Regions from separate parts of the Cupriavidus sp. 01T418 genome, predicted to be linked through region 2. Evidence: predicted binding sites of a transcription regulator. Region 2 holds the regulator's gene; the other holds the start of a gene.

Region 1 (15,827 bases), on a different contig from region 2:
GGTGCCGGCGTGTCGGCGTCAGCGCTTTCCGCGGGAACGGGGAGGCTGCCCGAATCCGCCGCCACGGCGATAGCTGCCTTGGCGGCGCTGGCGGCCGCCTGGGCGGCGGCTTGTGCCGAGGCTGGCTCCGCCGCGCCCGCAGCCGGCTGATACGTCAACTGCAAGACCGGTTGCGTGGCATCCGTATTGGCCGGCGCAGCGGGCGGGCGTCCCAGCATGGCCTGGGGCTCGCGCATCAGGGTGTCGAGCGGGCGCTTGCCGTTCAGCCATTGGCCGAGATGCGACTCATAGAACAGGCCGCTTTGCCCAACCTGGCGGGCCAGCGCGCCAGCCAGTGAGCCGGCCTGGCCGCTGAGCGGCGGCGTGGCCACGACAGGCACTGCGCTGCGCAGCGGCGCGGCGTCGGTGCTGTCCAGGATATCCAGGATGATGCGCGCGGCCGTGCTGAGCGACTCGCGCGCCGAAGCCGTTGCCGCGCCGTCGGGGGCGGGCGGCATGCCGGTACCGACCGATCCGGCCCTGCCTTGCTGCACGGTGTTGCCGCCCGCGGCAGGCCCCACGGTGTCGGTGACGGTGCCAACAGGCTGCAGGGCGGCCAGCTTGGCTACGGTAAGGGCGGATTTGAGCGCCTGCGGGTCTGCGCGCAGGGCAAGGGCTGCATCTGCCGGAAGGATGATGCCGACCATTCGCCGTATCAGGCCGGTGAGCCGTAGGTGTGATGCAGTTCCTGGCGGCGGCGCGAGTTATTCAGCAGGTAACCCAGTTTCTCCATCCTGGGCGTGACCAGGTTGCGGATGGCGGCATCCTGCGACAGGATGGTTTCCAGCATCCGGTAGCGGTAGCGCCGCTCTTCGGCCGTCAGCGACGCCACGTCGTCGATGCTCTTCAGCGTGTTTACCTGGGCGACGTATCCGGTCTGCAGCGTGCCCAGCGTATCCCACTGGCCCGCGCGCGCGGCCTCGCACATCAGGCCGGACAGGCGCAGCAGTTCTTCATAGCAGGCGATGATCTGTTTCTTTTGGGGCAGCATGTCAGGCACCTATGGAGACGGTTTCCGTCTGCCTGAACGCCTGAGGCGCAGGCTCCGTCCCGGCCGCGGGATCGACCTGGCTCCAGGCCGAGGCGATGTCGGCCAGCAGCTTGTCCACCTCGTTCAGGCGGGCCTCGTCGTTATGCAGGTTGGCCAGCATCAGCTGCCGGGTCATATAGTCGTACAGCGCATCGAGATTGCCGGCCAGCTCCGCGCTGGCCCCATGATCGAGCGAGGCGCGCAGCCCGCTTTCGACGATGCTGATGGCGTGGGAGACGGCCTTGCCCTTGCCGGCAATATTGCCTGCTTCCATATGGAACCTGGCTCGGGCAATCGCCGCCCGCGCACCGTCGAACAACATGACGATGAGGCGATGGGGAGAGGCGCTCATGGCCCCGGTCTCGTTGCCGACATTGGAATAAGCATTGGCGGCGGTGCGTGCGTACATAGCGGCGATCCCTGAGTTTGATATGACGAGTGTGCCAGTCCGGCTGCGATCAGCCCTTGGAGCTGGACGAGCTGAACTGTTGCGTCAGGTAATTCTTGGTCGAGTTCATCTGCGCCATTATCGTGTCCAGGTTCTGGAACTCGGTCTTGTATTGCGCAATGGCGGCGGTGATCTGGTCCTGTGTGTTGGTGTACTCGGTTGCCAGCGACTTGAGTGTTGCGGTGACGCCGTTGGTGGCGGAGGTCAGGGCACCCGTGGTGCTGACAAAGCCGGCCGCTGCGGCCGAGAGCTGGTTGCCGTAGCCCGATTTGCCGTCGGTACCGCTCAACAGCTGGGCCACGCCCGTGCGGTTGCTGGCGAGGGCGGCGTTCAGCTTGCTCGAATCCAGTGCCATGCTGCCGTCGGCGTTGAAGCTGATGCCAATCTGCGTCAGGTTGGTCAGCCCACCGGTGCCTGCGGGCGTCTGCGGCGTATTGATCACGTTGCGCAGCTGGTTCTCGACCACGCGCAGGGTCGAGTCGCCCAGCAGTACGCCGGCGGATTTGCTGGCCGCGTCGTAGGAGGAGAGCTGCGCCGCCGTGGACTGCAGGGTGTTATACGCGGTGACAAAGCTCTGCACGGCGGTGGCCATCGCGCCGGTGTTGATGGCGACGCTGACGTTGCTGGTGCCGGTGGCGGCCAGGTTGAGGGTAACGCCCTGTGCCGCGCCCTGCACCGTGTTGGAGGCGCTGGTGACCGCCAGGCCGTTGATGGTAAGTTTGGCGTTCTGTGCCGCGATGTTCTGCGTCATTGCGGTGGTGCCGCCCGGGTTATACGTCAGCAGGTTGCTGATGGTGGTGGGGTCGCCACTGCCGTTGCTGCTGACTGAAATGCTCATGCTGGAAGCCGCACCGGTGGTATTCGAGGTCACCACCAGGTGATAGGGCGTGCCGCTGCCGTCATTGACGATGCTGGCGGTAACGCCGGCGTTGGCGGCATTGATGGCGTCGCGGATCCCGCTGAGCGTGTCGTTGGTGCCGTTGATATTGATTGACGCTGCCGGGGTGCTGCCGGGTGTAAAGGTGGTGGTGCCGCCGCTGGTGGCGGTGGTGCCGAACTGGATCTGGATGGTGGCGCTGCCCAGCTGCAGGCCGGTGCTGTCGACGACGCCGTTCGAGACCAGCGTTTGCGCCTGGGCCAACTGCGAGACGCTGACCGCGTAGCTGCCCGCCACCGCGGTGCTGTCCGCCGTGGTGGTGAGCACGCTGGTGTTGCTGGACGAGGTGGTGGTGCTGTTGTACAGGCTGGCCGTGCCCAGCGCGGCGGAAATCGTCTGGAACGACGCCAGCGCGCCCTGCAGCACGCCATAGGCCGACAGCTTGGTATTGGCAGCGGTCTGCTGGTTGGTGATGGGGGTGAGTTTGCCTTGCTCCGCCGTCTGCAGATTGCTCAGCAGGGTGCTCAGGTCCAGCCCGGAGCCAACGCCAAGCGACGAAATCGGTGAGCTGGTTGAACTCGATACACTCGTTGAACTCATGTTTGGACCTGTGGTTGGTTTCTACGGGGGAAGATCGCCCGTTCAGGCGGTTTGATGAATCAGCAAGCCCTGCAGTTTATCGATGGCGCGGATGATGCGCAGGACTTCTTTTGAGGGGAACTGGCGGATGGTCTCGCCGTTGGTCTTGTCCACGACGCTCGTCACCAGACGGTGCGTGGTTCTGTCCATGCTGACGCGTACCTCGAGCGGGGTGGCCTGCAGCGCATCGTTGATGCTTTTGAGCGCGCTGTCCAGCTCGCCGCTGGCGGGCGCATGGGAGCCGTTCGCCGGCTTTGGCCCTGCCGCATGCGCACCCGCCCCCGCGGCGGCTGCCGCTGCTCCAGCCGCATTCACGGACGATAATGGGCTGACGGACTGGGTCGCCGTCATTGGCAGTAGCGGTTCGGTCGAGCTGATCATGATCTGTCTTCGCAACGGTTGGGCCGGTGCACGAAAGGCTCCGGTGGAAACGCTTTCAGAGCGGAGACCGCTCTGGAAGCATTCCCGGCAGGACGGGCCCGGGTAGGGCCCGTCCTGCCAGGAGACTGCCGTCTGTTGCTACGATTAACGCAGCAGCGACAGCACGCCCTGGTTCGACTGGTTGGCCTGGGCCAGCACAGAGGTACCAGCTTGTTGCAGGATCTGGGCGCGCGACATGTTCGACACTTCGGTCGCATAGTCAGCGTCCTGGATCCGCGAGCGCGAAGCCGACAGGTTGGTCACAGCCGAGCCCAGGTTCGAGATGGCCGAGTTGAAGCGGTTTTGCACTGCGCCAAGCGAGCTGCGCAGCTTGTCGACCGTGGCCAGCGCCTTGTCGATCAGGGCCAGCGGGTTGGTGCTGCCCGAACCGGTGAACTGGGTGCTGGCGGTGGCGCTGCCGGCGGTGCTCAGCTGGATGGCGGTTCCGTCGGTGACGGCCGTGGTCGTCGAGCCGCCGTTGGCCTGGGCGCCGGCTTGCGTACCCGCCGACAGCGCGTAGTTGTTGCCGCCCTGGGTGACGTAGGCGACAGCAGCGCCGCTGGTGTCAGCGCCGACCTTGACCAACTGGCCAGTGACGGTGTTGCCGGAGTTGCCGTTGGCGGTATCGCCGACCGTCAGGTTGACCTTGTTCAGGGTGACGTTGCCGGTGGCGGTGTCGACCGAGGCAGCGTAGTTGTCGTTGCCGTACTTGACCACGTAGTTGCTGGTGGCGTTGCCGGCGGTATTCAGCACGTTGTTCAGCGTCAGGGAGCTGGCGTTGACGGTCGAGCCGACGAGGGCGGACAGCGCGTTGGCAGCCGAGGTCAGGTTGACGGAAACCGGTGCGGAGCCCGTGCCAGCGGCAACCGTGGTGATGGCTGCGCTGGTGCTCAACGAGTTCTTGGCCACCGTGAAACCGGTCATGCCCAGGGTCTTCGAGCTGATTTCTTGCAGGCCGATCGAGATGGTCTGGCCGTCTTGCGCGCCAACTTGCACGCTCAGGGGCGCAGCGGTGGACGACAGGACCTTCACGCCGTTGAAGTCGGTTTGTTGCGAAGTGCGGTCGATTTCAGCCAGACGCTGGGTGATTTCGTCCTGGATCGATTGCAGGTCGCTTGAGGAGTTGCTGCCCGTTGCGGCTTGGACGGACAGGGTACGGATCGCTTGCAGGTTGTTGTTGACTTCGTTCAGCGCGCCTTCCGTGGTTTGCGCCAACGAGATGCCGTCGTTGGAGTTGCGCTGGGCTTGGGTCAGGCCGTTGATGTTGGAGGAGAAGCGGTTGGCAATCGCCTGGCCGGCGGCGTCGTCCTTGGCGCTGTTGATACGCAGACCCGACGACAGGCGCTGGATCGCGGTGTTCAGCGATGCCTGCGACGAGTTCAGGTTGTTCTGCGTCATCAGAGACAACGTGTTGGTATTGATGGTCATCGACATGGTACAACTCCTATTTTTTTGACAGTAGGTAGTGCAATCCGGCTATCGCCGCAACGCTGGCTGCCTAGCAAAGCAGGGCGAGAAGTGCCACCGTTGTTTGGGTTATCGGTTGGCGCCGGAAAAGATTTAGAGTGATCTTTGAACTTTGCGATGGATTGAAACCGGGGTGCGGATCGGGGGTGCGCATGCGAGCCCGGACGGGCTGGCCCGGCGCCCCCGGCGGCGCCTAGCGGCGCTTGCGGGTGCGCGGCGTATACAAACTGACAAAGTCCTGCGAGGTTTCCGCCGCAGGCACGCCGGCCGTGGCCTCGGGCGCATTGGCGGGCGTGATCACTGCAATGGAGTGCTTGTAGAGGATCTGCGGCTGCGGGTCATGCGGCGTTTCGGCCAGCAACACCATATAGTTGTCCGCGGCCAGGATCACGCCGTGCAGGCGGATTCCGTTGAACAGGTGCACGACGACAGGATGGCGACTTGCGCTGTGGGTGGAGAGTTGCAGATGCTGCAGTTTCCGGCTCGGCCGATTGATCCTGGTTTCCTTCTTGTTCACAACTTCTCCGGAAGAGCCCGCGCGGGTTCTGGCGGTTGGCAACGGTCCAATAACCGGGCCTGGGCATGGGGGCGCCTCATATAGAGATTTTCCTCTAATGCAACGATTGCAGCACAAGGCTCGCATGTGGACCGATGCTTGCTTGTGTTGCGAATCCCAACGCCACCAGCGCCCGCACCCCATGTGGCATGGGTTTGCGGGCGACAAGGTGACCCTGGCCTGCCGCCGCGAGGTTCCCGTGCCGGGTATTAGTCACTTTTGTGCCATCGTCGGCACGTTTGCCATCAGAGTTTTCCCTGATAGAAATTGGATTTACACCTCATATAAGCAGGGCTATATTCGCTAATGAGCCTTTCGGCTCAATAGCAGTCCTGGAAAGCCTACGAGCACCCCGCACGTGGGCTTTTTTTTGCGCCCACTTGTTTGGTTGTGCGCCTTTGGCCGCATGCGCCGCTGGACGTACTTCAGAGTGCCTGATGACATTAGACGACAGGTAACATCCCGCCAATCGTTCGAACTGCCGGGCCTTTTGCCTTTATTTCCCCTTTTATTTCCGTATTTTTCGCTTTCTTCGGAAATGTTCGAAAATGTCTTGCTGCAACCCTCAAGCTTGCCTCGTTCCCTGCCGTTAAGTCCGCGATGCGGCGTCGCCCCGGAAATCTGTCCGGGACGCGGAAAAAGCGCGCGGAATAATAATAGAAAAGGAGCCGGAAGATGCGTTGGTTGCGAAACTTTGGCATTGGGGCGCGCCTGACGTTGGCGTTCTCGTTGATGACGTTGCTGATGGCTGCCGTGGCGGCGCTGGGCATGATGTCCCTGCGCACCATGGACGAAACGATGCGCGTGACCGTGGCAGCGCGCTTGGGCAAGGTGCTGGAGGTCGAACACGTCAAGCAGGCTGCGCTGCAGGTTGGCATCCTGGTGCGCGATGCCACGCTGAACGAGGATCCGCTTGCGGTACGGCGCAACGCCGAACGCATCGGCACATTGCGCCAGGGCATGGGTTCCACCCTGGATGAAGTGGGGCAGTCCCTTTCCAAGTCCGGCAGCCCGGAAGTTCAGCAGGTTTTTCGCCGCCTGATCGAAGCACGCAATGCCTATAACGGCCAGCTCGACATGGTGCTGCGCCAATTGGAGGCTGGTGAGTTCGATGGCGCGCGCAGCGCGCTGGTGGCGACCCTGCCGGCGGCCCAGGCGCCTTATTTCGACCAGTTGAGCGAACTGACCGAGGTCGGACGCAAGGCAGCGCAGGCTGCCGTGCAGGAGGCGGGCGCCAGCTACGAGATGGCCCGCGACCTGCTGCTGGGCCTGGCTGCGGTGGCGGTGGCCCTGGCGGTGGCCTTGGGCGTCGGCATCACGCGTTCGATCACGCGGCCGGCGCACCAGGCGCTGGAAGCGGCACAGGCGCTGGCGCACGGCAACCTGACGTACGCCATCAAGGTGAGGAGCGACGACGAAATGGGCCGCATGCTGGGCGCGCTGGGGCGCGCTTTCGGCCAACTGGCGACGCTGGTGCACGGCATACAGGGCGCGAGCCGCTCCATCGATGGCGCCACCCGCGAAATCGCCAGCGGCAACACCGATCTTTCCCAGCGCACCGAAGAACAGGCTGCGTCGCTTGAGCAGACCGCTGCCTCGATGGAGCAGCTCACCTCCACGGTCAAGCAGAATGCCGCGAATGCACGGCATGCCAATGAGCTGGCGGCCAGTGCCTCCGGCGTGGCGATCGAGGGCGGGCGCGCCGTGCGCGGCGTGGTCGAGACCATGCAGCAAATTTCGCAATCGTCGGCCAAGGTCGCGGAGATCGTCGGCGTGATCGAGGGGATTGCCTTCCAGACCAATATCCTGGCACTGAACGCGGCGGTGGAAGCCGCCCGTGCCGGCGAGCAGGGGCGGGGCTTCAGCGTGGTGGCGGCCGAGGTGCGCAGCCTGGCCCAGCGCTCTTCGTCGGCAGCCAAGGAGATCGGGCAACTGATCAATGGCTCGGTGGGGCAGGTAGCCCATGGCGCCAGGCAGGTGGAGGACGCCGGCCGCACCATGGACGATATCGTTGGCGCGGTGAAGCGCGTGACTGACATCATGGGCGAGATCGCCGCGGCCAGCGAGGAGCAGTCGTCCGGCATCGAACAGGTCAACCGCGCCATCAGCCAGATGGAAAGCGTGACGCAGCAGAATGCCGCACTGGTCGAGCAGGCCGCCGCCGCCGCCGAGAGCCTGCAGCAGCAGGCTGCCGGGCTGGTGGACGAGGTGTCCCGTTTCCAGGTAGCACCGGCGGATGCGCGCGCGGTGCAGCCTCGCGAAGCGGCTCGGGCACCGGCGCTGCAAGCGGTGGCGAAAGCACGTGTGGCCCCGGCCGCCCCGCTGCTGCAAGCAGTACAAGCCGCGCCCGCCGCCCGTGTGGTGCCGGCCGCCACCGCCAGGATAGCCACCCGGCCCGCGGCGGCAGCGCCGCGTACTGGCGCGGTCAGGCCCTCCCGCGAGCCTGTGCTGCCTGGCAAGACCCGTGCGCCGGTGGTGCGCCAGGCGCGCGAACCGGTGCTGTCTTCCAAGTCGGTCCCGGCCGCTCGCCAGGCCAAGCCTGTGCCGGCCGTATCATCCGCGCCGCGCCGCGCCGCGAGCGCGCCGGCCCTCGCCGTGGCCAATGGCGACTGGGAATCCTTCTGAACTTGCGCGTCGTTCCGAAACGGGGCCCGGCGAGCCGGCCGGGCGCGGCTGCAAGGTGGAAGGCTTAGGCCTACAATTACGCCCTTGTATAAAAAACAGGCAGGAGCGATGCCACCCGTGCGCGGCGGCATCGCACTCCATGTCCCCGCAGTGCGTTCTCTCTCCCGCCAGCCCATGACCGCCGTCTCCGTGCCGTCGTTTCCGACGGTTGCCATTCCGCCTTCTATCGTCTCTTCACCCACCTGCGCAGTTTCCGTGTCGTCGGGCTCTGCCCCGGCCCCCGCCGGAGGTGCCGGCAGCCACGGCAATGCGGCGTCCGGGCCTCCGGCCATGCCGCCGGTACCGGTGATGCAAGTCATCTTCGGCCTGATGCTGGCCATCCTGCTGGGCGCGCTCGAGCAATCGATCGTCGCCGTGGTGCTGCCGGACATCGCGCTGCAGCTCAATGGCTTCGAGGAGATGGCGTGGGTGATCTCGGCTTACCTGGTGGCGTCCACCGTGGTGACCCCGATCTACGGCAAGCTGTCGGACTTGCTGGGGCGGCGCTCGGTGCTGTCGTTTGCCATCGTGCTGTTCCTGCTGGCCTCGGTAGCCTGCGCGCTGGCGCAGACCATGCCGCAACTGATCATCGCGCGCATCCTGCAAGGCCTGGGCGGCGGCGGCCTGATCTCGGTGGCGCAAGCCACCATCGCCGATGTGGTGCCGCTGCGCGACCGTGGCCGCTACCAGGGCTATGTGAGCGGCGTGTGGGCCGTGGCCAGCATGGCTGGCCCGGTGATCGGCGGCTACCTGGCGCACTACCTGTCGTGGCGCTGGATTTTCTGGATCAACCTGCCGCTGGCGCTGGTCGCGCTGGTGGTGGTCCGCCGCACGCTCAGGCACCTGCCGGCGGGCGGGCGCCGCCATCGTATCGATTACCTTGGGGCGCTGCTGTTCGGCGGTGGCCTGAGCGGTGTGCTGGTGTTCCTGACGCGGCTCGGGCAGGGCCAGTCGGCCGCGACGCCGCAGACCCTTGGCTTGCTGGTGGCGGGCCTGGTCGCCATGGTGCTGTTCGTGTGGCAGGCGCGCCGGGCCAGCGAGCCGATGATCCCGCTGGACATGCTGCGGGTGCCGACCGTCGCGATCTGCTGCATCGCGCTGTTCCTGTGCTTTTTCCAGTTGATCGCCATGTCCGTGCTGTTGCCGCTGCGTTTCCAGGTGGTGGGCGGCGTGCAGGCCGACACCGCCGCGCTGCGGCTGGTGCCGCTGACGCTGGCCATCCCGTTCGGTGCGTTTTTCTCGGGGCGGCTGATGTCCTGGAGCGGCCGCTATAAGCCGCAGCAACTGGTGGGCACGCTGGTCGCGCCGCTTGCGATCGTGGCGCTGGCGTTCGTCGATCCGCATGCGGCGGTGCTGACCGCGCTGGTGATGGTGCTGCTCGGCCTGGCCATCGGCCTGCAATTGCCCAGTGCGATGGTGGCCACCCAGAACGCGGTGCCCGCGCACCAGGTCGGCGTGGCCACGGCGCTGACCTCCTTCTCGCGCATGCTGGGCGGCGCGGTCGGCGTGGCGGTGCTGACCACGGTGCTGATCGCCCTGTTGCGCCACGGCGGCATGGGCGTATCGGACCTGAAGGGTGGCGAAGACATCCTGATGAGCATGTTCCGCCGCGCCATCACAGGCGGCGATGCCGCCGATGCGGGTGCGGTGCGTGCCGCCGCCGAAGTGGCGTTCCGCATCCTGTTCCTGCTCAGTGCCGTGGTGTCGCTGGTGGCGCCCTTCCTGGTGGCGCGCCTGCCGGAAGCCACCTTGCGCGGCAGCAAGAGCGACGGCATGGCGGCGAGCATGGAATGATGGCTGGCGAGGTCAGGGGCCCGGTTGCGCCCCTGACGTGCTTTTTCCCAGGAAGCCGAATTCCACCGGCGTCTTGGCGTAGAACACCTGGATGTCTTCCTCGGCCAGCCGGTCGAACAAGCGCTGCACTTCCTCCTCCGTGGCAATCACGGTGATTTCTTCCGGCCGGTCGGCCAGTTCCATGAAATGCCAGGTGTGGAAGCGGCGGTCATGGCCGATGCCTTCCGCCGCCACTGTGTGCGTGGCACCGCGGATATGCAGGTCCCGCAGGACCTGCAGCAGCCAGTGCGACAACTGCTTGCCGTGGTGGCGCCGGTTCTCGATGGTGAAGAGCGTGAGCTGGAAGCCTTGCACGATAGCCCCCCTGCGCGCCCCGCCACGGCCTCCGCGTGCCGCGACCGTGGCATGGACGGCCGCCGCGGCAAGGTGCTTTCTCCAGTTTAGGCCAGCCGCCGCGGGCAGCCTGACACGCGCATTATCCGAGGGTTAACCCTGGTTCGTCCGCGCCGGACTTCCTTGTGGTCCGCCACGGCCCTCGCCCTCACTCCGGCGCTTCCTCCGCAACGGGCCCTTCGGCATCCAGTTCCTTCATGTTTTCCAGCAACTTGAGCAGGTAATGCAGCGTGTGGGTGATGTCGCTGGTTGAAAAATCGGTCAGCGCCCGCTCGTAGTAGTCGCGGATCTTGGGTTGCGCCAGTTTCAGCCACACATGGCGGCCGGTCTCGGTCATGGTGACCAGCCGCGAGCGCCGGTCGCGCCCGTCGGGCGCCAGGCTCAGGTGTCCGTCGCGCTCCATGCGGCTCACCAGGCCGGACAGGTTCTGCCGGCTCACCATCAGGTAGCGGGCCAGGTCCCCCACGCTCATGCCCTCGGCCGCCTGCGGCCTGGAAAGTGCCCCCAGCACCGCCCATTGCTGTGTCGTCAGGCCTTCGGCCTCCACGGCTCTCGATCCCGTTTTATGCAACATATTTGCGCATTGGTATAGGCGAAAGAACAGCCTGTTTGCCATTTCCATGCGCGCCGCCGGGGCGAGATCGTCTTCAAAATCGGGGTTAACCATCATGAATTCCTGGGTGGTCTTGCTTGCATTGGTTTGGTCGCACGCCTAATATACGTCAATATATTTACCTATTTAACGGCTGGCGCGCGGCGCGTCAGCCGCACGATAGCACCCTGGACCTGGAAGGAGAACACTGTGCAAGGACTCGAAGGCAAGACGGTCATCGTGACCGGTGGTGGTGGCGGCATCGGCGGGGCGACCTGCCGGCGCTTCGCACGCGAAAGCGCTGCCGTGGCGGTGCTGGACCTGAACCTGGAAGCGGCAAGGCAGGTGGCTGCCCGGATCCGCGAGGAAGGCGGCCGGGCGGAGGCGTTCCAGTGCGACATCACGGACCGCGCCAGCGTGGATGCGGCGGTTGCCGCCACCGTGAGCCAGCTTGGCCCCATCGACGTGCTGGTGAATAACGCTGGCTGGGACATATTCAAGCCGTTCACCAAGACCGAACCGGCGCAGTGGGAGCGCCTGATCGCCATCAACCTGACTGGCGCGCTGCATATGCACCACGCCGTGTTGCCCGGCATGGTGGAGCGCAAGCGCGGGCGCATCGTCAACATCGCCTCCGACGCGGCACGGGTGGGCTCCTCCGGGGAGGCCGTCTATGCCGCCTGCAAGGGCGGTCTGGTGTCGTTCTCAAAGACCATCGCGCGCGAGCATGCGCGCCACGGCATCACCGTCAACGTGGTGTGTCCAGGGCCGACCGACACGGCGCTGTTCGCGGACTACAAGCAAGGCGCCGGCAACCCGGAAAAGCTGATGGAAGCCTTCACCCGCTCCATCCCGCTGGGCCGCATCGGCCAGCCGGAAGACCTGCCCGGCGCGATCGTGTTCTTTGCCAGCGATGACGCTGCCTTCATCACTGGCCAGGTGCTGAGCGTGTCCGGCGGCCTGACGATGAACGGCTGACGCCGGCAAACACAAGACAAGTGAGACAAGTGAGAAAAGTGAGAAAAGTGGAGATAGCGCAATGAACTTCGAAGACATTCTGTACGAGAACCGCAACGGCGTGGCCTGGATCACCATCAACCGGCCGGACAAGATGAACTCGTTCCGCGGCCAGACCTGCGATGAACTGATCAAGGCCCTGAACAAGGCCGGCTACGACAAGGCCGTAGGGGCCATCGTTCTGGCCGGCGCCGGCGACCGCGCCTTCTGCACGGGCGGCGACCAGTCGGCGCACGACGGCAACTATGACGGCCGGGGCACCATCGGCCTGCCGATGGAAGAACTGCACGACGCCATCCGCAACGTGCCCAAGCCCGTGATTGCGCGCGTGCAGGGTTTCGCGATCGGCGGCGGCAATGTGCTGTGCACGATCTGCGATCTGACCCTCTGTTCGGAGAAGGCGATCTTCGGCCAGGTAGGGCCGAAGATGGGATCGGTCGATCCAGGTTATGGAACCGCGTTCCTCGCACGGGTGGTCGGCGAGAAGAAGGCCCGTGAAATCTGGTACATGTGCCGGCGCTATTCGGGCCAGGAGGCCGTCGCGATGGGCCTCGCCAATGCGTGCGTGCCGCACGACCAGCTGGACGCGGAAGTGCAGAAGTGGGGAGAAGAACTCTGCGAGCGCAGCCCTACGGCACTGGCCATCGCCAAGCGCAGCTTCAACATGGACACGGCACACCAGAGCGGCATCGCCGGCATGGGCATGTACGCGTTGAAGCTGTACTACGACACCGAGGAATCGCGCGAAGGCGTGGCAGCGCTCAAGGAAAAACGCAAGCCGGAGTTCCGAAAGTACGCAAAGTAAGAGCGGCCGGCAAGCCTCGCTGCCGATCGATTTCACGCATGCCAATTGGCGCGCCCGCCGCGCGCCAGCCCCGTTTTTTTCCCCTGCTCACCCAGGAGACAAGCGAATGAACCCCTATCTCAATGAAGACCTCGTAACACTTGGCGACCACGCACGGCGCTTCGCTACCGATCGCATCGCGCCGGGCTACCAGGAGCGCGATGCGTCCCGCGTCCTTGATCGTACCCTCATGCGGGAGATGGGCGAGATGGGGTTCATCGCCCCGGAACTGCCGGAGGAGCATGGCGGTCAAGGCCTCGGGTGCCTTGCCGCCGGCGTCATCCACGAGGAGGTGGCCCGGGCCGACCTGAGCCTCTCGTACATCAACCTCCTGGCTTCGCTCAACGGGCAGATCCTTGCGCACCACGGCAAGCCGGAGGTGGTGCGCCCCTGGTTGACGCGGCTCACGCGCGGCGAAGCGTTGCTGGCGATCGCGCTGACCGAACCGCGCGGTGGCTCGGATGCTGCCAACCTGCGGCTGCGGGTCGAGCGTGTCGGCGACGCGTACGTGATCAACGGCGAGAAGACATCGATCTCGGCAGCCGACCAGGCCGACGCGGCGGTCGTATTCGGACGTACCGGCACCGTCGAGTCCGCTGCGCACGGCGTCACGGCGCTCCTCGTGCCCATGGACCTGCCCGGGATCACGACCAACCGCTTCAACTGCCACGGGCAACGAGCGATCGGGCGGGGTTCGATCTTCTTCGAGAACGTGCGTGTCCCGGTGGACCACCGGCTCGGCGACGAGGACAAGGGCTTTGTGCAGGTGATGCAGGGCTTCGACTTCTCGCGGGCGCTGATCGGGCTTCAGGTACTCGCCGTGGCCCGCGTCGCGCTTGAGGAAACCTGGGCCTATGTCGCGGAACGGCAGGCGTTCGGCAAGCCGCTTTCCGCGTTCCAGGGTGTATCGCATCCGCTGGCCGACTTCGATACACAGGCCGTGGCGGCACGGCTGCTGTGCCTGCAGGCGCTGTGGTTGAAGGATAACGGCGCGCCGCACAGCGCGGAGGCGGCCATGTGCAAGTGGTGGGCTCCGAAGCTCGCCTACGACGTCGTGCACCAATGCCTGCTGATGCATGGGCATGGCGGCTATGACCGCGGCTTGATGGAGCAGCGCCTGCGCGATGTGCTGGGATTCCAGATCGGCGACGGCACCACCCAGATCATGAAGACCATCATCGCCCGCGACCGCGCCGGCCGTGGCGCGGTGCCGGCCTGATCAGGCTTGTTCCTGCTTGTTCCTGCTTGTTCCAAATAACGACAAAAGGAGACCCCCCATGGAATTCGACGCCGTCCTGCTGGCGCCACGCCGCGCGCAGAGCATCGCCAAAGGCCACTGGCACGATCGCACGATCAATGACGATCTGGACGCCTGCATTGCTGCCTGTCCGGGCAAGCTCGCACTGACGGCGGTACGGGGCGAAACGGGGGAAACACGGCGCTTCACCTATCGCCAGCTGGGCGCGATGGCGGACCGGATCGCCGTGGGACTGGCCCGCCTGGGCGTGGGCCGCAATGACGTCGTGGCGATGCAACTGCCGAACTGGTGGGAGTTCAGCCTGCTCTATCTGGCCTGCTCGCGCATCGGTGCGGTGCTCAATCCTCTGATGCATATCTTCCGGGAGCGCGAGCTCTCGTTCATGCTCAAGCACTCAGAGGCGAAAGTCCTGATCGTGCCGAAGGTGTTCCGGGGCTTTGATCACGAGGCAATGGCCAGATCCTTGCAACCGGGTTTGCCATTCCTGCGGCGCATCGTCGTCGTGGGCGGCGACGGTGCCGATGACTTCGAGGCATTGCTTGCAACGCCAGCGTGGGAGAAGGAGCCGGATGCCAAAGCCATCCTCGCAAGCCACCGGCCCGGTCCAGACGACATCACGCAGCTGATCTACACATCCGGCACGACCGGCGAGCCCAAAGGCGTGATGCACTCGGCCAACACCTTGATGGCCAACATCCTGCCTTACGCCGAGCGTTTGAATCTGGGCCATGGCGACGTCGTGCTGATGGCATCGCCAATGGCGCACCAGACCGGCTTCATGTACGGCCTGATGATGCCCGTCATGCTGCAGGCCAGCGTGGTCCTGCAAGACACCTGGGAGCCGGGCAAGGCCATCGAAGTCATCCGCGCCGAAGGCGTCAGCTTCACGATGGCCTCGACGCCATTCCTGACGGACCTCACCAAGACGGTCCAGGAGACCGGCCGTGCCGTGCCAAGCCTGCGGACCTTCCTGTGCGCCGGGGCGCCCATCCCGGGCCCGCTGGTCGAGCAGGCGCGCCAGGTGCTAGGCACGAAGATCGTATCGGCGTGGGGCATGACGGAGAGCGGTGCCGTCACCCTGATCAGGCTCGATGACGAGGACCATCTTGCGTTCACCACAGACGGTTGCCCGCTCCCGGGGGTCGAGCTGCAGGTCATCGATTCCGACGGGAAGCCGCTGCCACCCGCTGAGGTTGGCAGGCTTGTCGTGCGCGCCTGCTCGAATTTTGGTGGCTACCTGAAGCGGCCGCATCTGAACGGCACGGATGCCGACGGCTGGTTTGACACCGGCGACCTGGCTCGCATGGACGTCAATGGCTACATCCGCATCAGCGGACGCAGCAAGGACGTGATCATCCGCGGTGGCGAGAACATCCCCGTGTTCGAGATCGAGGCGCTGCTCTACAAGCACCCCGCCGTATCGCAAGTCGCCATCGTCGCCTATACCGACCAGCGGCTCGGCGAGCGAGCCTGCGCCGTGGTCGTGCCCAAGCCGGGCCAGCGTCTCGACTTCGCCGGCATGCTGGACTTCCTCAAGGCGCAGAAAGTCGCGATCCAGTACATCCCCGAGCGGCTGGTCGTGCGCGACACGATGCCTGCCACACCCTCCGGGAAGATCCAGAAGTTCAGGCTGCGCGACATGTTGAGCGACGGCACACTTTGAAAAGTCATCCGTCCCTGGCACCGTTGAGCATCCGGCGCACGCCCCGGCTCTAAGGGGAAAAAGGCTGAATGTCAAGTCAACGGACGCCTGATACGATGCGTTTAGTGGAAAGCTGGTCTGTCTGGC
Region 2 (15,827 bases):
CGCCTCCACAGGCGGCACCGAGGCCATCAAGGAATTCCTGATGCCGATGCCACCGGATTGTCCGGCGGTGCTGGTCGTCCAGCATATGCCCGCTGGCTTCACGCGTTCGTTCGCGCAGCGCCTGGACGGCCTGTGCCGGATCACCGTCAAGGAGGCGGAGCACGGCGAGCGCGTGCTGCCTGGCTACGCCTACATCGCGCCGGGAGACTCGCATCTGCTGCTCGCGCGCAGCGGGGCCAACTATGTGGCCCACCTGTCGCAGGAGCCGGCGGTGAACCGCCACCGGCCGTCGGTAGAAGTGCTGTTCGACTCCGCGGCCAAGCATGGCGGCAAGAACGCCATCGGCGTGATGCTGACCGGCATGGGCAAGGACGGGGCGCAAGGCATGCTGCGCATGCGCGAGGCCGGCGCCTACAACCTGGCCCAGGACGAAAGCAGTTGCATCGTGTTCGGCATGCCCAAGGAAGCGATTGCCGCCGGCGGGGTGCATGAGGTAGTGCCGCTGCACGCAATGAGCCAGCGCGTGATGGCGCGCCTGGCCACCTTCGGGGCGCGGGCGCAGCGGGTTTGACGGGGCACAAGCGCTTGCCCGGCTGCAGGGCGCAGGGGCGGGCGCACGTTTCGCTTGCATCGTTTGTATCGCTTGTATTGCAAGTGTTGAAGCAACTTTCCACAACTGTATTGGAGCCGTTAGAGTGGACAAGAACATGAAGATCCTGGTGGTCGATGACTTCCCCACCATGCGTCGAATCATCCGCAACCTGCTTAAGGAACTGGGCTTTGCCAACGTCGAGGAAGCCGAGGACGGCGCCGCCGGCCTGGAGAAGGCCAAGGGCGGTGGCTTCCAGTTCATCATTTCCGACTGGAACATGCCGAACATGGATGGCCTGAGCATGCTGCAGGCGATCCGCGCCGAAGGCGCGCTGGCCAAGTTGCCGGTATTGATGGTGACGGCCGAGGCCAAGAAGGAAAACATCATCGCCGCGGCACAAGCCGGCGCGAACGGCTATGTGGTCAAGCCGTTCACGGCAGCGACGCTCGACGAGAAGATCACCAAGATCTTCGAGAAGCTGGCGAAGGAAGGGGCATAAGGTGGGCGATATGTCGACGACTCCGACTCTCAGCAACGAATCTGCCGAGCAGCTGTTCCAGCGCATCGGCGCCCTGACACGGATGCTGCGCGACAATATGCGCGAATTGGGGCTCGACAAGGAAATCGAGCGCGCCGCACAGGCCATTCCCGATGCGCGCGACCGGCTCAGCTATATCGCCTCCATGACCGAGCAGGCTGCCGAGCGCACGCTGACCGCGGTGGAACTGGCGCAGCCGATCCAGGCCGGCATGGAGAAGCAGGCCGAGGCGCTCGACAAGCGCTGGGAAGCCTGGTTCGACAAGCCGGTGGAGCTTGGCGATGCACGCGAGCTGGTACTTGACACCCGTGCCTTCCTGACGGATGTGCCGCAGCAGGCCCGCGCCACCGGCAGCCACCTGCTCGACATCATGATGGCGCAGGACTTCCAGGACCTGACCGGCCAGGTCATCAAGAAGATGATGGACATGATCCATTCCCTGGAGCAGGAACTGCTGCAGGTGCTGATTGATAACGTGCCTGCCGACCGCCGGGTGGAAGCGCCGGGTGCGTTGATGAACGGCCCGCAGGTCAACCCGGAAGGCAAGGCCGATGTGGTCTCCGACCAGTCGCAGGTGGACGATCTCCTGGCCAGCCTGGGGTTCTGACCGTCCTGCCCAGGCTGCCGCGGCGCCCCTTTCGCGGCGCCGCGGCAGCCTGCCTGCTGTTGCCGTCGCATGACCGGCAACCTCCGCCGCCATGGCGCAGGGTAGCGCTGCGCCCCCGGCCGCGCGGCGCCATCCCGCAAACAGCGCCAGAATCCCCGCCCTATTCCACCTTATGCGCGCAAGGCCCGGCTCCGATAATCATCCCTGACGAACGGCCCGCATGCCGCTTCGTAACGGAGCGGCCATGTCCGAAGAAAGCGATCTCGAGAAAACCGAACCTGCCTCATCGCGGCGCCTGGAGAAGGCGCGCGAGGAAGGGCAGGTCGTGCGCTCGCGCGAGCTCGCCACGCTGATCATGCTGATGAGCGGCGTGGTGGGCCTGTGGACGCTGGGGGGCGGGCTCGCCAACAAGCTCGATACCTTGTTGCATGCCGGCCTGGCTTTCGAGCCGGCCGTCGCCTTCGATACCTCGCGCATGATGTCGCACTTCGGCTTGTCGGTCTGGGAAGGCCTGCTGGCCTTCCTGCCGCTGCTGCTGTTCTTTGGCGTGGCGGCACTGGCCGCTCCCATGCTGCTGGGCGGCTGGCTGTTCTCCGCCAAGTCATTCGCTCCCGATTTTTCCCGTCTCTCGCCGCTCAAGGGGCTGGGCCGGCTGTTCTCCTCGCACTCGCTGGTGGAACTGACCAAGGCCATTGCCAAGGCGTTGCTGGTTGGCAGCGTGGCCGCCTGGGTGCTGTGGCGCCGGGTGCCCGAGGCTGTCGCGCTGATGAGCGCGCCGATCCACGAAGCGTTGCTGCGCATGCTGGAGATGGTGCTGAGCGGCTGCGCGATGGTGGCAGGTTCGCTGGTGCTGGTGGCGGCGCTCGACGTGCCCTGGCAGTACTGGACCTTCTACAAGAAGCTGCGCATGACCAAGGAAGAGGTCAAGCAGGAGAACAAGGACAGCGATGGCGACCCGCATATCAAGGCGCGCATCCGTCAGCAGCAGCGTGCCATGGCCAAGCGCCGCATGATGTCCGAGGTGCCCAAGGCGGACGTGGTGGTCACCAACCCCACGCACTTCGCGGTGGCGCTGCGCTATGAAGAAGGCCGCATGAATGCGCCGCGCGTGGTGGCCAAGGGCAGCGAGGCGATCGCCGCGCGCATCCGCGAAATCGCTGTCGAGAACGGCGTGCCGTTGCTGTCCGCGCCGCCGCTGGCGCGCGCGCTGCACCGTCACGTAGAGCTGGGCCAGGAAATTCCTGCCGGCCTGTACACCTCCGTGGCCGAAGTCCTGGCCTGGGTCTATCAACTGAAGCACTGGCACCACAGCAGCGGCCCGCACCCGGAGGCACCCTCCGAGCTGCTGGTGCCTGACGAGTTTGCCGTACCGGAAAGCCAAGCATGAACGCATTGACCTCGCTGTTCAACCTGCCCGGGGGGCAGGGAGGCGCCCAGATGAAGGCCCTGGCGGGCCCGCTGCTGATCATCATGATCCTCGGCATGATGATCCTGCCGCTGCCGCCCTTTATCCTGGACCTGCTGTTCACCTTCAATATCGCCCTGTCGATCATGGTGCTGCTGGTGGGCATGTACACGCGCAAGGCGCTGGATTTCGCCGCGTTTCCGGCCGTGCTGCTGTTCACCACGCTGCTGCGCCTGTCGCTCAACGTGGCCTCGAGCCGCGTGGTGCTGTTGGAAGGGCACACCGGGCCGGATGCCGCTGGCAAGGTGATCGAGGCCTTCGGCCACTTCCTGGTGGGCGGGAACTTCGCCGTGGGCATCGTGGTGTTCGCCATCCTGGTGGTGATCAACTTCATGGTCATCACCAAGGGCGCGGGGCGTATCGCCGAAGTTGGCGCGCGCTTCATGCTCGATGCCATGCCCGGCAAGCAGATGGCGATCGACGCCGACCTCAACGCGGGCCTGATCAACGAAGACGGCGCCAAGAAGCGCCGCGCCGAAGTTTCGCAGGAATCGGATTTCTACGGCGCCATGGACGGTGCCAGCAAGTTCGTACGCGGCGATGCGGTGGCCGGCCTGCTGATCATGTTCATCAATGTCGGCGCCGGGATGGTGGTGGGCATGCTGCAGCATGACCTGGACTTTTCCACCGCCGTGCGCAACTACACGCTGCTGACCATCGGCGACGGCCTGGTGGCGCAGATTCCGGCGCTGGTGATCTCCACCGCCGCCGGTGTGATCGTGTCGCGGGTCTCCAACGAGCAGGACGTGGGCCAGCAGCTGACCGGCCAGCTGTTCTCCAACCCGCGCGTGCTCTATCTGACCGGTGCCATCATCGGCTTGATGGGCATCATCCCGGGCATGCCGCACTTCGCCTTCCTGGCGTTTGCCGGCGCGCTGGTGTGGTTCGGCCGCTACGTGTCACGGCGCGACCTGGCGCAGGCGCAGGAGAAGAAGCGCGAAGACCGCGCCCCTGCGGTGGCCCCCGAGTCGACCGAAGCCAGCTGGGACGACGTCACCCTCGTGGATCCGCTCGGCATGGAAGTGGGCTATCGCCTGATCCCGCTGGTGGACCGCGCGCAGAACGGCGAACTGCTCGGCCGCATCAAGAGCATCCGCAAGAAGGTGGCGCAGGAGATCGGCTTCCTGGTGCCGGTGGTGCATATCCGCGACAACCTGGAGCTCAAGCCCAACGCCTATCGCATCACGCTCAAGGGCGTGGAGATCGGCCGCGGCGAAGCGGCGCCCGGGCAGTGGATGGCGATCAACCCCGGGCAGGTCTCCGGCTCGCTGCCAGGCACGCCCAGCCAGGACCCGGCCTTCGGCCTGCCGGCGGTGTGGATCGAGGGCGGCCTCAAGGAGCAGGCGCAGATCTACGGCTACACCGTGGTGGACGCCAGCACGGTAGTGGCCACGCATCTCAACCACCTGATCCACATGCACGCGGCCGAACTGCTTGGCCGCCAGGAAGTGCAGGCGCTGCTGGACCGCATCGCCAAGGAATCGCCCAAGCTGACCGAAGACCTGGTGCCCAAGGTCATCACGCTCACCGCACTGCAAAAGATCCTGCAAAACCTGCTGGACGAAAGCGTGCCGATCCGCGACATGCGCACCGTGCTGGATGTGGTGGCCGAGTACGCACCGAAGGTCAGCGATCCCAACGAACTCACGTCGCTGGTGCGCGTGGCGCTGGGGCGTGCCATTACCCAGCAATGGTTCCCCAACGGCGCTGACCTCCAGGTCATCGGCCTCGACGCCGGGCTGGAACGCGTGCTGTCGCAAGCGCTCTCCAACGGCGGCGGCATCGAGCCCGGCCTGGCCGACGCCCTGCTGCAGCAGACGCAGGGCGCGGTGACCAGGCAGGAGCACCTGGGGCTGGATCCAGTGCTGCTGGTGCCGCACCCGCTGCGCCCGCTGCTGGCGCGCTTCCTGCGCCGGACCATGCCCCAGCTCAAGGTGCTCTCGCATGCCGAGGTGCCGGACAACAGAAATATCAGGATCACCGCCATGATCGGTGGCGCAGCGTGAGGGGTTTCGCAAGATGAGCGTAGCTAAATTCGTGGCGGCCAATGGCCGCGAGGCCCTGCGCCAGGTGCGCGAGGCGATGGGACCGGATGCCGTGGTGCTGTCCAACCGCACCGTCGAAGGCGGCGTCGAGATCGTCGCCATGCGCGACACCGATCTCGGCGCCATCTCCAGCCGCGCGCCGGTATTCACGCCACAGCCCGCCGTGGTGGCCGTCGACGGCGCCCTTGGCGACCTGCGCGGCGAGCTGCGGACCATGCGCGCCATGATGGAGCGGCAGTTCTCCAGCGAGGGCACCCACGGCCTGCCGTCGATGGGCAGCGATCCGCTGCGCGACTCGCTGTTCACCTGGCTGGTGACGGCTGGCTTCTCCGGACAACTCGCGCGATCGCTGCTTTGCCACCTGCCGCCGGGCCATGACCGCCCCGCCGCCATGAGCTGGATCCGCCAGGAACTGGCGCGCAAGGTGCCGGTACTGAACGACGAAGATGCGCTGTTTGCCCAAGGCGGCGTGCTGGCGCTGGTCGGCCCCACCGGCGTGGGCAAGACCACCACCACGGCCAAGCTGGCCGCGCGCTTCGTGCTCCAGCACGGCCCGGAACGACTGGCCCTGCTGACCACCGACACCTTCCGTATCGGCGCGCACGAACAACTGCGCATCTACGGCGACATCCTCGGCGTGCCCGTGCACGCGGTGAAGGACGCGGCCGACCTGCGTTTCGCGCTGGCGGCACTGACCGAAAAGCACCTGGTCATCATCGACACCGTCGGCATGAGCCAGCGCGACCGCAACCTGTCCGGGCAGATCGCCATGCTGGCTGGCGTGCAGGCGCCGGTGCAGCGCATCCTGCTGCTCAACGGCGCCAGCCACGGCGACACGCTCAACGAAGTCGTGCACGCCTACCGCCACGACGCCACGCCCGACGGCGGTATCGACGGCTGCATCGTCAGCAAGCTGGACGAAGCCACGCACCTGGGCTCCGTGCTTGACGTGGTGATCCGGCACCGCCTGCCGGTGTACTACGCCTCTACCGGCCAGCGGGTGCCAGAGCACCTGGAGTTCGCCAACGGCGCGGCCCTGGTCGAGCGCGCGTTCCAGACGCCGCGCCGCGGCTCCGTATTCGCCGACGCGGAAGCCGCGCGGCGCGCCATGCCGGCGCAGGAAGACAGCGATGCCACCCGCGTGGCCGGCCCCGGCGGGGCCGACGGCATGCTGCGCTCGCTGACCGACAGCGCCAACGCAGTGGGCGACTGCGTCGACCAGCTGAATGCCGGCAGCTACGGTTTCGAACTGGTCCGCTCGCTGTGGCAGCAACGCGCCGAGAGCGCGCCTTCGCCGCGCCTGATGGCGCAGCAGGTGCGCGAGGCCGCCTGCCGCGACCTGAGCCGTCATTGCGATCGCTTCGTGCTGTCGCTGAGTGCGACGGTTGCCGCGCCGGCGGCAGGGCGCCGCGCCCCGCGCCCCTGGCAGCACACGCTATGGCTGGCGGACCGCGATGGCCTGCCGCTCGCGGCGGGCACCGCACCGGCCGGCCGCACCGGCCCAGCGCAGCAGGGCGGGCAGGGCGGATGGGAGGCCGACGCGGCCACCCTGTGCGCTGCCATTGCCGCCGCCCGTACCGTGGTCAATCTGCTGGACGCCATGCCCGCCGCCGCCACGCTGGCGCGCTGGCAGCAGGCCGGCGAGCGCTGGCTTGCCGCTGCGCGCAAGACCACGCGCGTGGTCAGCGGTGGCGCGGCCATGAAGCTCGATGCGCTGGCGGAAACGCTGACCTTCCACGTCGTGGAAGACATGGATTACCGCGGCCGCGATGCCGTGCAGTGGATCGCGCAAGCGCCGGTGCGTGTGCTCGAGGGCCAGGCACGCGGCGCACGCGGCGCCGAGAGCGGCATCGAGGCCGGCCTGCTGGTATCGCGCGTGGTCGATCGCGAGAACGGCCAGACGCTTGCCGTGCACTACCTGCTGTGCGACCCGGCGCTGTCTGCCGAGGGTGCGCAACTGGCCCGCTGGGCGCGCTGGGCCGAGGCCGGCGAAGCGCAACTGCGCACGCTGCGCCATGCACTGGATCACCTGGGCCAGGGCGGGCAGGACGGCGGCAATGCATCCTCGCTGGCCGAGGTGCAAGCCTGCGCACGGCTGCTCGCCTTGCAGATGGCTGTCGCCGCGCTGCGGCTGGAGCACGGGTGCGATGACACCGTCGCGCCGTTCCTGGCAAGGCTGACCGGCCGCGCGCCTGCGCGCCAGACGCCCGGCTCCGTCGTGCTGGTGGAAGGCATCGGCCGTCTGCTGGCGCTGCTCGACGTGCTGGAAAACTACCCCGCCCGCAGCGGCCGCGCCATGCTATCCGATACCACCGAGGCCGCTGCCGAGACGTTCCACATGGGCGAAGCCGGCGACATGCTCGAAGCGAGCCTGCATGGCAGCCGCGTGTTGCAGACGCTGGCACAGGGAGAATAAGACGTGACTTCACTCGCCTCCGACCAGGCAGAAAGCCTGCGGCGCATGCTGGCGCCCCGCGCCACGCGCCGCATCGCGGTGGTCGCGAGCGATGCCGGTGCCGGCGCCACCACGGTGGCCCTGGGGCTGGCCAACGCACTCGCCATGCAAGGCGAGCGCGTGCTGCTCATCGATGAAGACCGCTTCGGCGCGCGCGCCACCCGCCTTGCCGGCGCCATGCCGGAAGGCACCCTGGCCGCCGTGCTGGGCGGCGCGGTGACGCTGGAAGCCGCGCTGGGCAAGCGCCCGGCCGGCGCCATCGCGGTACTGCCCGGCAGTCCACAGGCCAGTGGCGGGCTGCAGGCGCTGAATGGTTTCCGTACCGTGCTCAACGATGCCCGCAGCGACGCGGACGGCGGCCTGTCGCAGGTGGCCGGCACGGCGCACAACCTCATTGTGGTGCTGCGCGCGGAGCCGGCCTCGATCAAGGCCGCCTATGCCTGCATCAAGCGGCTCAATCACCTGTACGCATGCCGGCGCTTCCACCTGGTGATCAACGCTGCCGCCACGGACGCCGCCGCCAGTGCCGTGCTGGGCAACCTGGCACGCACCGCCAGCCAGTATCTCGGCGTCGAGGCGAGCCCCGCGGGCAGCCTGCCGTACGACCCGCTGGTGGAACGCAGCGCGGCGCTGGGCCGCTGCGTGGTCGAGTCCTTTCCCGCCGCGCCCGCCACCGCAGCGCTACGCCGCATTGCCACAGGCATTGCCAACTGGCCATTGCCCACCGATCCCCGTTCAACCCCGACGGCTCCGCTGACGCCGTCAGCCACGGCCCTGGCTTAAACGCCGGGGCCCGCAGCCAGGACTCACGAGAATTCCACCATGTACACGATTCAGGGAAAGCTCGAACAGACCGACACCGTGACGGCGCATGCGTCCCTGGTGCGTCGCATCGCCTTGCAACTGGCAGCCAAGCTGCCCGCCAGCGTGCAGCTCGGTGACTTGATCCAGGCTGGCATGATTGGCCTGCTCGACGCCGCCAAGCGCTACGAAGACACCCACGGGGCGCGTTTCGAGACCTATGCCAGCCAGCGCATCCGCGGCGCCATGCTCGACGAGGTGCGCGCCAACGACTGGCAGTCGCGCAGCCTTCGCCAGTACACCCGGCGCATCGAACGCACGGTGCGCGGCCTGGAGCAAACGCTGGGCCGCGCGCCGCTGGACTCCGAAGTGGCCCAGGCGCTTGAGCTGCCGCTGGACGAATACCAGACGCTGCTCAATGAAGTCTATGGCTGCCAGCTGCTGCACTACGAGGACTTCGAGCGCTCCGGCGAAGAAGACTTCCTGGACCGGCATCTGAGCGTCAGCGACGAAGGCAACCCCCTCACCCTGCTGATGGAAAGCGGCATGCGCGAGGCGCTGATCCGTGCCATCGAGCGCTTGCCTGAGCGCGAAAAGCTGGTGCTGTCGCTGTGCTATGACCAGGAGCTCAACCTGCGCGAGATCGGCGCGGTGCTGGAGGTGACGGAGTCGCGGGTTTGCCAGATTCGCAGCCAGGCGATTACGCGGCTTCGTTCGCAGTTGCGCGGCTTGCTATGAGCGGTTGGCGCCAGCGAGTTGCTGCCGCGATGATTGCCGCGGCCTGCTGTCCGGCCTGGGCGGCGCCCGGCGGTACGGCGCTGCATTCCTGGACGGCCTCGGTGAACGGGCCTGCGCTGTATGGCAGAGGGTTGCGCACGGTCTCTGCGCCGATTACGCCTGGCGGCTATTTGCAGCAGGCGGAGGGCGCGATTACCACCGTGCGGTGGCGCTATAGCTTTGCGAGTACGCCGCCGAACGGGTTGCAGGCCTATTTGTGCAATGCCCAGCGGTGTGTGTTGTTGCCGGGGACGGAAGGGCTTACCGAGGCGTTCAGCGGGGATGATGCGGCCAAGGGCTTTGTGTTTGCGTTTCAAGTGCCTGGCAGAGGGGCATTGGCGCCGGTCTTGATCGGGCAGTCGAATCAGGTTACGGTCAGCTTCAGGTGACCCGCGAGGTGACCCGCGAGAGCTGACCAACCGTCGGTTGGCTCCCCTCTCCCGCCCGCTGGGGCCACATCCGCAAACCATGCAAACCAGTTCAGCCGCTGGCCAGGCTGACGCCCTGCGGGCCGGTCTGGGTGCGTCCGTCGCGCCCGTACACCGTGGCCGTGTCGCCGCGCTGGCGCAGGACCTGGATGGCTTCGTCGGTATAGCCGCGCAGGGCTTCCACCACGGCTCCATTGAATTCATTGGCGTCGCGCGCTGTGCGCGCCGCGAGCACCAGGGACCTCCATGCGGCTTCGGTGCCCGGGTCGACATGCCTGCCGACCAGTTGCCCGCCGGCAGCGATGCGGATCCCGAGTGCACCCATCTGCGCTTCACGCGCGGTGGTGAGCGCGCCGAGCAAGCCAGCCAGTTCGACCTTGCGCTCGAGCGCAGCGGCAAGGGCCTGGTAGTCTCCCGTCTTGAGCAGCTTTCTTTCCTCGCCGAGCACAGCGGAGAATTCCCGCACCAGCTCGGTTTCCCGGCCCAGGTTCTGAATCAGGGACTGGCTCATGGTTTTTGCCTATCGTCTGTGGTCTGTGGCTGGCCTTGCGGCCCGGTTATCGCTGGCGGCGGCCGGAAGGCAGTCTGCCACCAGCGGGTTACGCCCCGCCGTTCAGCTCGCGCAGCGATGCGAGCAGCCCGTCGGCTATCTTGCTGGGGTCAATCTTGATGCGGCCTTCGGTGATTGCCTGGCGGATTTCGTCGACCTTGGCGGCATCGATGTCATTGTCCTGATCCTGGACCAGGCGCGAGCCGATGTCACGCACCTGGGTAGCCAGGGGGCTCATGAGCACGTCGGCCGTGACCGGGGCTGCGGCCGCTTGGGGAGCACCGGCGGCGGTACGGACGGCGCCGTCGGTGGCATCGCTTGGCCTCGACGAGGTGGTCTGATTGATCTTCACGGTGATTCCTTGCTGGGTTCCTCTGGCTTATCGGATGATTCAGGCAAAACTTTAGGGAGAACAAGTCTGGCGTTCGGGCCGGCATTGTCTCACGGGCCGTATGGCCGCCCCAGGCCGCCCCGGGCCGCCCCGGTCCTGGGCGCACCTGCCAGCGGTCTTGCCGCATGCGCATCTCGCCTGCCGTCCCCATCCTGCCTATTGTTGCAGCACCACCGTATCACCGCTGCGCACCAGCGCACTGACCACCTGTCCGTTCTTGAGCCGTACCTGCACGTTGCTGCCGACGGCGGCATCGGCCATTACCTTGCCCTCGCTGCTGAGCTGGAAGGAATCGCCTTCCACCGTCACCGTCACATTCTGCCCCTGCCGCACCGCGATCGATTTCTTCAGCAGGTCCGTCCGGATCGGCGAACCCGCCGCGATGCGGTTGGCCGCGACCGCGCCATTGACCTGGGCCGGGTCCGTCACCACGGCGCGCGGCAGGGTGGACAGGTCGCCCTGGCGCACCTCAAGCGCGGAAGCGTCGATCGATTCGCCGGGCATGAGGGCACGCGCCGCCACATAGTAGTCGGCTACGACGGACACGCGCGCCTGCAAATAGCGGGTCCATGGGCGTTCACCGCCGCAACGCACGCCCACCGACACGCGGCCCCAGGCCGAACTGCCAGGCGGCAGGAACGGTTCGGGGGAGGGGCAGTCCGGCGCCCGGCCGCCTGAGGGCGGCACGATCTGGATGCTTGCCTTGCCGGGCAGTCCGGCCGTCTGTTGTGCAAGAAACTGCTCAACCGCTACCCGCACCGGGTCTTCGGGAAAGGGCGCGGGCTGCGCCGCCAGGGCGCTGCCGGCCAGCATGCCGCCGGCGGTGAGCGCGCAAAGCAGGACGCGCGCCGCAGCGGCCCGGAAACGAGAATTCATTTGGGCATCCAGCAAGGAAGCTACGCGGTTCGCGCCGCGAATGCGCCAGCCACGTGTGTGAGAACGGATCCCATTGTAGGCAAGTACGCGTTCCCGCTCGGGGCGAAATGCGCGGGTTTTTTTGCTCTATTCATGCGATTGGCATGACGGCAGCGACCCTAAGATGGCACACCTGAAGAAGGTCGACCTTCGTTGTTCTCTCCTTCCAGCGAGACACAGACATGATTGACAGACTCGATGCGGCATTGCGCTTCCAGCAGGAAGCACTGAGCTTGCGGACCCAGCGGCAATCGGTGATTGCCTCCAATATCGCGCACGCAGACACTCCGGGCTACAAGGCACGTGACTTTGATTTCTCCAGCACGCTGGCGCAGACCGTGGATCGCGGCAAGCAGGCCGAGGGGGTGACGCTGACGACTACCTCCACGCGCCACCTGCCGGGCCAGGCGCCTTCCGCCGACAACCTGGATCTCGCCTATCGCATCCCGATGCAGTCGAGCATGGATGGCAATACCGTGGAAATGGACACCGAGCGCATCGCTTTTGCCGACAACGCGGTGCACTTCGAATCTGGCCTCACCATCATGAGCGCAAAGATCAAGACCATGCTGTCGGCCGTCCAGCAATGAGCACACCATGTCATCACTGAATATCTTCGAGGTTGCCGGCTCGGCCATGGCCGCGCAATCGCAGCGCATGAACGTGACGGCCTCCAACCTGGCCAATGCGGACAGCGCGGTGACGCCGAACGGCCAGCCGTACCGTGCCAAGCAAGTCGTATTCGGACTCGCGCCAACACCGGGCCAGAGCGATGTCGGCGGCGTGCAGGTGGAGGGGGTGGTGGAAGACGCATCGCCGCCGCGCATGGTCTACAACCCTACGCATCCGCTTGCCAATGCAAATGGCTACGTAACGATGCCCAACGTCAACCCGGTGGAGGAGATGGTCAACATGATCTCGGCCTCGCGCTCCTACCAGGCCAACGTGGAAGTGCTGAACACAGCCAAGAACATGATGCTCAAGACGCTGACCATCGGTCAGTAACCCGGAATACGAAAATGACCACGACTTCTTCCGTCAACGGCAACACCACCCCGGCAGGGATCAACGATGCGCTGAAGGGCGGCAGCGCCAGCGCGTCCGATCTACAGAACAGCTTCCTGACGATGCTGGTGACGCAGATGAACAACCAGGATCCGCTCAACCCCATGGATAACTCGCAACTGACCTCGCAGCTCGCGCAGATCAGCCAGGTGAGCTCCATGCAGACCATGAACGCCACGCTGAACTCGCTGCTGAGCCAGGTCAGCGCGGGGCGCGCGATGGATTCGGCGGCACTGATCGGCCGCACGGTGATGGTGCCGGGCAGCAGCGTGAGCGTTGCGAGCGGTGTTCCCTCGAAGATCGGCGTCGACCTGCCTTCGGCCGCGGATTCCGTATCCGTGAGCGTGCTCGACCAGGCCGGCAACACGGTACGCACGATCAACCTGCAAGGCCAGTCCGCCGGCGTGCAGGACATCACCTGGGACGGCAGGAACGATGCCGGTGCCGCGGTGGCCGACGGCACCTACACCTTCAAGGTGACGGCTACCGCCAATGGCACGGACGTCAAGCCCGTGGCCCTCGTCTACGGCGTGGTGCAGAGCATCAGCGGCGATTCGACCGGTGTGCTGGTGGGGTTGGGCAGTGGGTCCACAGCGAACGTCAATGATGTTCGCCGCATCCTTTAATCACCCGGGCTGACGCAAGGCTCGCCGGCTCTTCACGAACCAAAGTAACAAGGGGAAAATCATGGGTTTCGGTCAAGGGGTAAGCGGCATTAACGCCGCAGCCGCCAATCTGGATGTGATTGGCAACAATATCGCCAACGCCAACACCGTTGGCTACAAGCAATCCACCGCGCAGTTCGCCGACGTCTACGCCGGGACCAAGATCGGCCTGGGTACCAGCGTGAACTCGGTGGTGCAGTCGTTCAGCCAGGGCAATATCGAGGCGAGCGGCAGCTCGCTCGATGTGGCGATTACCAATGGCATGGGCTTCTACCGCATGGTCAGCGCCGACGGCTCGGTCTTCTACTCGCGCAATGGCCAGTTCCAGAAGCAGGCCGATGGCAGCCTGACCAACGCGCAGGGCCTGAAGCTGACCGGCTACCCGGCAGGCGTGGTCGGCGGTGGCGGCGTGAGGCCGCAGCCGCTGGTGATTTCCAATGCCCAGATGCAGCCCAGGGCGACCACCACAACCAGCGCGCAGTTCAACCTGGACTCGGGCAGCACCGTACCGGCCACCGCCTTCGCGAGCGCCCCGGGCGCCTTGCCGACGGCGAGCATGTTCAACTACAGCACCGGTATCACGGTCTACGACTCGCTGGGCAACGCGCAGCAGTTGACCGCCTACTTCAGCAAGCAGGCTGCCGGCCCCGGCACCGCTGCCGGTGGCTCCGACTGGCATTTGAACATTACCGATGCAGCGGGCAACGTGGTTAGCGGCCCGGCCGGCGCGCCCGCCCCGATCGCCATGCAATTCAGCTCCAGCGGCCTGCTGACTTCGCCGACGCCCGCCGCGCTGGCCAGCTTCACCCTGCCGGCGGCCAATGGCGCGGCGGCAGTGACCTCCACGCTCGACCTGTCCGGCACGACCCAGTTCGGCGCCGCCAACGATACCAAGTCGCTCGTCCAGAACGGTTATACGTCGGGCAGCCTGCTGGGCTTCGCCATGCAACCGGACGGCACCATCCTCGGCAGCTATTCGAACCAGCAGACGCAGAGCCTGGGCCAGGTCGTGCTGGCTGGCTTCGGCAACGTGCAGGGCCTGCAGCCCGAGGGCAACAACGTATGGGCCGCGACCGGCGCGTCGGGCCAGGAACTGATTGCCGCACCCGGTGGCAGCCTCGGCCAGCTCAAGTCCAACGCGGTGGAGGGCTCCAACGTGGACCTGTCGGGCCAGCTGGTCAACCTGATCGTGGCACAGCGCAACTACCAGGCCAACGCGCAGACCATCAAGGCGCAGGATACGGTCATGCAGACCCTGGTTAACCTATGACCGGCGCTGTGACCGGCGCCGTCGGCACGATGCGCTGCAACTGAGGGCCCGCCATGGACCGCATGATCTACACCGCCCTGTCGGGCGCCAAGCAGACACTCGACCAGCAGGCCGCGGTGTCAAACAACCTGGCCAACGCGTCCACGCCGGCCTTTCGCGCGCAGATCAATCTGTTTCGCGCGGTGCCGGTGGTGGGGCAGGAGTCGCCAACGCGAGCATTCGCGCTGGCGTCCACGCCGGGCGCGGACTTCAAGGCTGGCCCGCTGACCTACACCGAGCGCCCGCTCGATGTGGCCATGCAGGGCAACGGCTGGCTCGCGGTGCAGGCGCCCGATGGCTCCGAGGCCTATACGCGCGCAGGCTCCCTTCAGGTCTCGGCCGACGGCCAGTTGCAGACCTCGGGCGGCTTGCCGGTGATGGGTGACGGCGGGCCGATCGGCGTGCCGCCGGGCTCCAGCGTGACCATCGGCAGCGACGGCACCATCACTGCGCGCGGGCCGGGCGAGGCAGCCGCCGGCCTGGCGCAGGTCGGCAAGCTCAAGCTGGTGAACCCGACGCCCGAGTCCATCGTGCGCGGCGACGACGGACTCTTCCACCCGCGCTCGGGGGCGCAGCCGCTACCGGCAGACACCACCATGCGGGTTGTCTCCGGTGCGCTCGAAGGCAGCAACGTGAACCCGGTGGAGGCCATGGTGGACATGATCGCCAATGCCCGTCGCTTCGAGATGCAGATGAAGATGATCCAGGGCGCCGATACCAACGACCAGCGCGCCAATGCGCTGCTGTCGACCAACTGAACCTGATTTGATGTGCTGCCGCGTAGCGCGGCGGCCTTGCAAGGACAACCATGATCCGCTCACTCTGGATTGCCAAGACCGGCCTCGATGCGCAGCAGACGCAGATGGACGTGATCTCGAACAACCTGGCCAACGTTTCCACCAACGGCTTCAAGCGCAGCCGCGCCGTGTTCGAGGAACTGATGTACCAGACCGTGCGCCAGCCGGGCGCGCTGTCGTCCGACCAGACCACCCTGCCCTCGGGCATGCAGCTAGGCACCGGCGTGCGCCCCGTAGCCACCGAGCGTCTGCATATCCAGGGCAATCTGCAGCAGACCGGCAACGCCAAGGATGTGGCCATCAACGGCCAGGGCTTCTTCCAGGTGACGATGCCGGACGGCACCACTGCCTACACCCGTGACGGCTCCTTCCAGATGGACCAGAACGGCCAGCTGGTGACGTCCAGCGGTTTCGTGATCCAGCCTGT

The links. Region 2 encodes FliA, which starts transcription of late flagellar genes. Its sites were predicted from a motif close to CTAAAGTTTNNNNNNNNNNNGCCGNTA; they were not measured.
Region 1: a site for FliA is predicted at 4,991-5,017, ahead of AC1DQ3_RS16370 (FliC/FljB family flagellin). Genes of this name have one in related genera too.

The regions. Positions count from the first base shown of each region.
Region 1 is NZ_JBFTQG010000014.1:29,434-45,260, reverse strand. It holds gene fliK (flagellar hook-length control protein FliK) at 1-686, opposite strand, end outside; gene AC1DQ3_RS16390 (flagellar protein FliT) at 695-1,030, opposite strand; gene fliS (flagellar export chaperone FliS) at 1,032-1,478, opposite strand; gene fliD (flagellar filament capping protein FliD) at 1,528-2,994, opposite strand; gene AC1DQ3_RS16375 (flagellar protein FlaG) at 3,037-3,414, opposite strand; gene AC1DQ3_RS16370 (FliC/FljB family flagellin) at 3,559-4,887, opposite strand; gene AC1DQ3_RS16365 (RNA chaperone Hfq) at 5,114-5,437, opposite strand; gene AC1DQ3_RS16360 (methyl-accepting chemotaxis protein) at 6,152-8,101, shown strand; gene AC1DQ3_RS16355 (MDR family MFS transporter) at 8,450-9,934, shown strand; gene AC1DQ3_RS16350 (DUF190 domain-containing protein) at 9,947-10,288, opposite strand; gene AC1DQ3_RS16345 (MarR family winged helix-turn-helix transcriptional regulator) at 10,476-10,994, opposite strand; gene badH (2-hydroxycyclohexanecarboxyl-CoA dehydrogenase) at 11,130-11,897, shown strand; gene badI (2-ketocyclohexanecarboxyl-CoA hydrolase) at 11,959-12,741, shown strand; gene aliB (cyclohexanecarboxyl-CoA dehydrogenase) at 12,848-13,999, shown strand; gene aliA (cyclohexanecarboxylate-CoA ligase) at 14,058-15,701, shown strand.
Region 2 is NZ_JBFTQG010000023.1:19,667-35,493, reverse strand. It holds gene AC1DQ3_RS21410 (protein-glutamate methylesterase/protein-glutamine glutaminase) at 1-571, shown strand, start outside; gene cheY (chemotaxis response regulator CheY) at 696-1,091, shown strand; gene cheZ (protein phosphatase CheZ) at 1,102-1,737, shown strand; gene flhB (flagellar biosynthesis protein FlhB) at 1,982-3,124, shown strand; gene flhA (flagellar biosynthesis protein FlhA) at 3,121-5,208, shown strand; gene flhF (flagellar biosynthesis protein FlhF) at 5,222-7,663, shown strand; gene AC1DQ3_RS21380 (MinD/ParA family ATP-binding protein) at 7,667-8,485, shown strand; gene AC1DQ3_RS21375 (RNA polymerase sigma factor FliA) at 8,525-9,241, shown strand; gene AC1DQ3_RS21370 (flagellar protein FlhE) at 9,271-9,669, shown strand; gene AC1DQ3_RS21365 (flagella synthesis protein FlgN) at 9,761-10,219, opposite strand; gene flgM (flagellar biosynthesis anti-sigma factor FlgM) at 10,308-10,610, opposite strand; gene flgA (flagellar basal body P-ring formation chaperone FlgA) at 10,806-11,525, opposite strand; gene flgB (flagellar basal body rod protein FlgB) at 11,747-12,154, shown strand; gene flgC (flagellar basal body rod protein FlgC) at 12,162-12,569, shown strand; gene AC1DQ3_RS21340 (flagellar hook assembly protein FlgD) at 12,584-13,255, shown strand; gene flgE (flagellar hook protein FlgE) at 13,317-14,564, shown strand; gene flgF (flagellar basal-body rod protein FlgF) at 14,618-15,361, shown strand; gene flgG (flagellar basal-body rod protein FlgG) at 15,412-15,827, shown strand, end outside.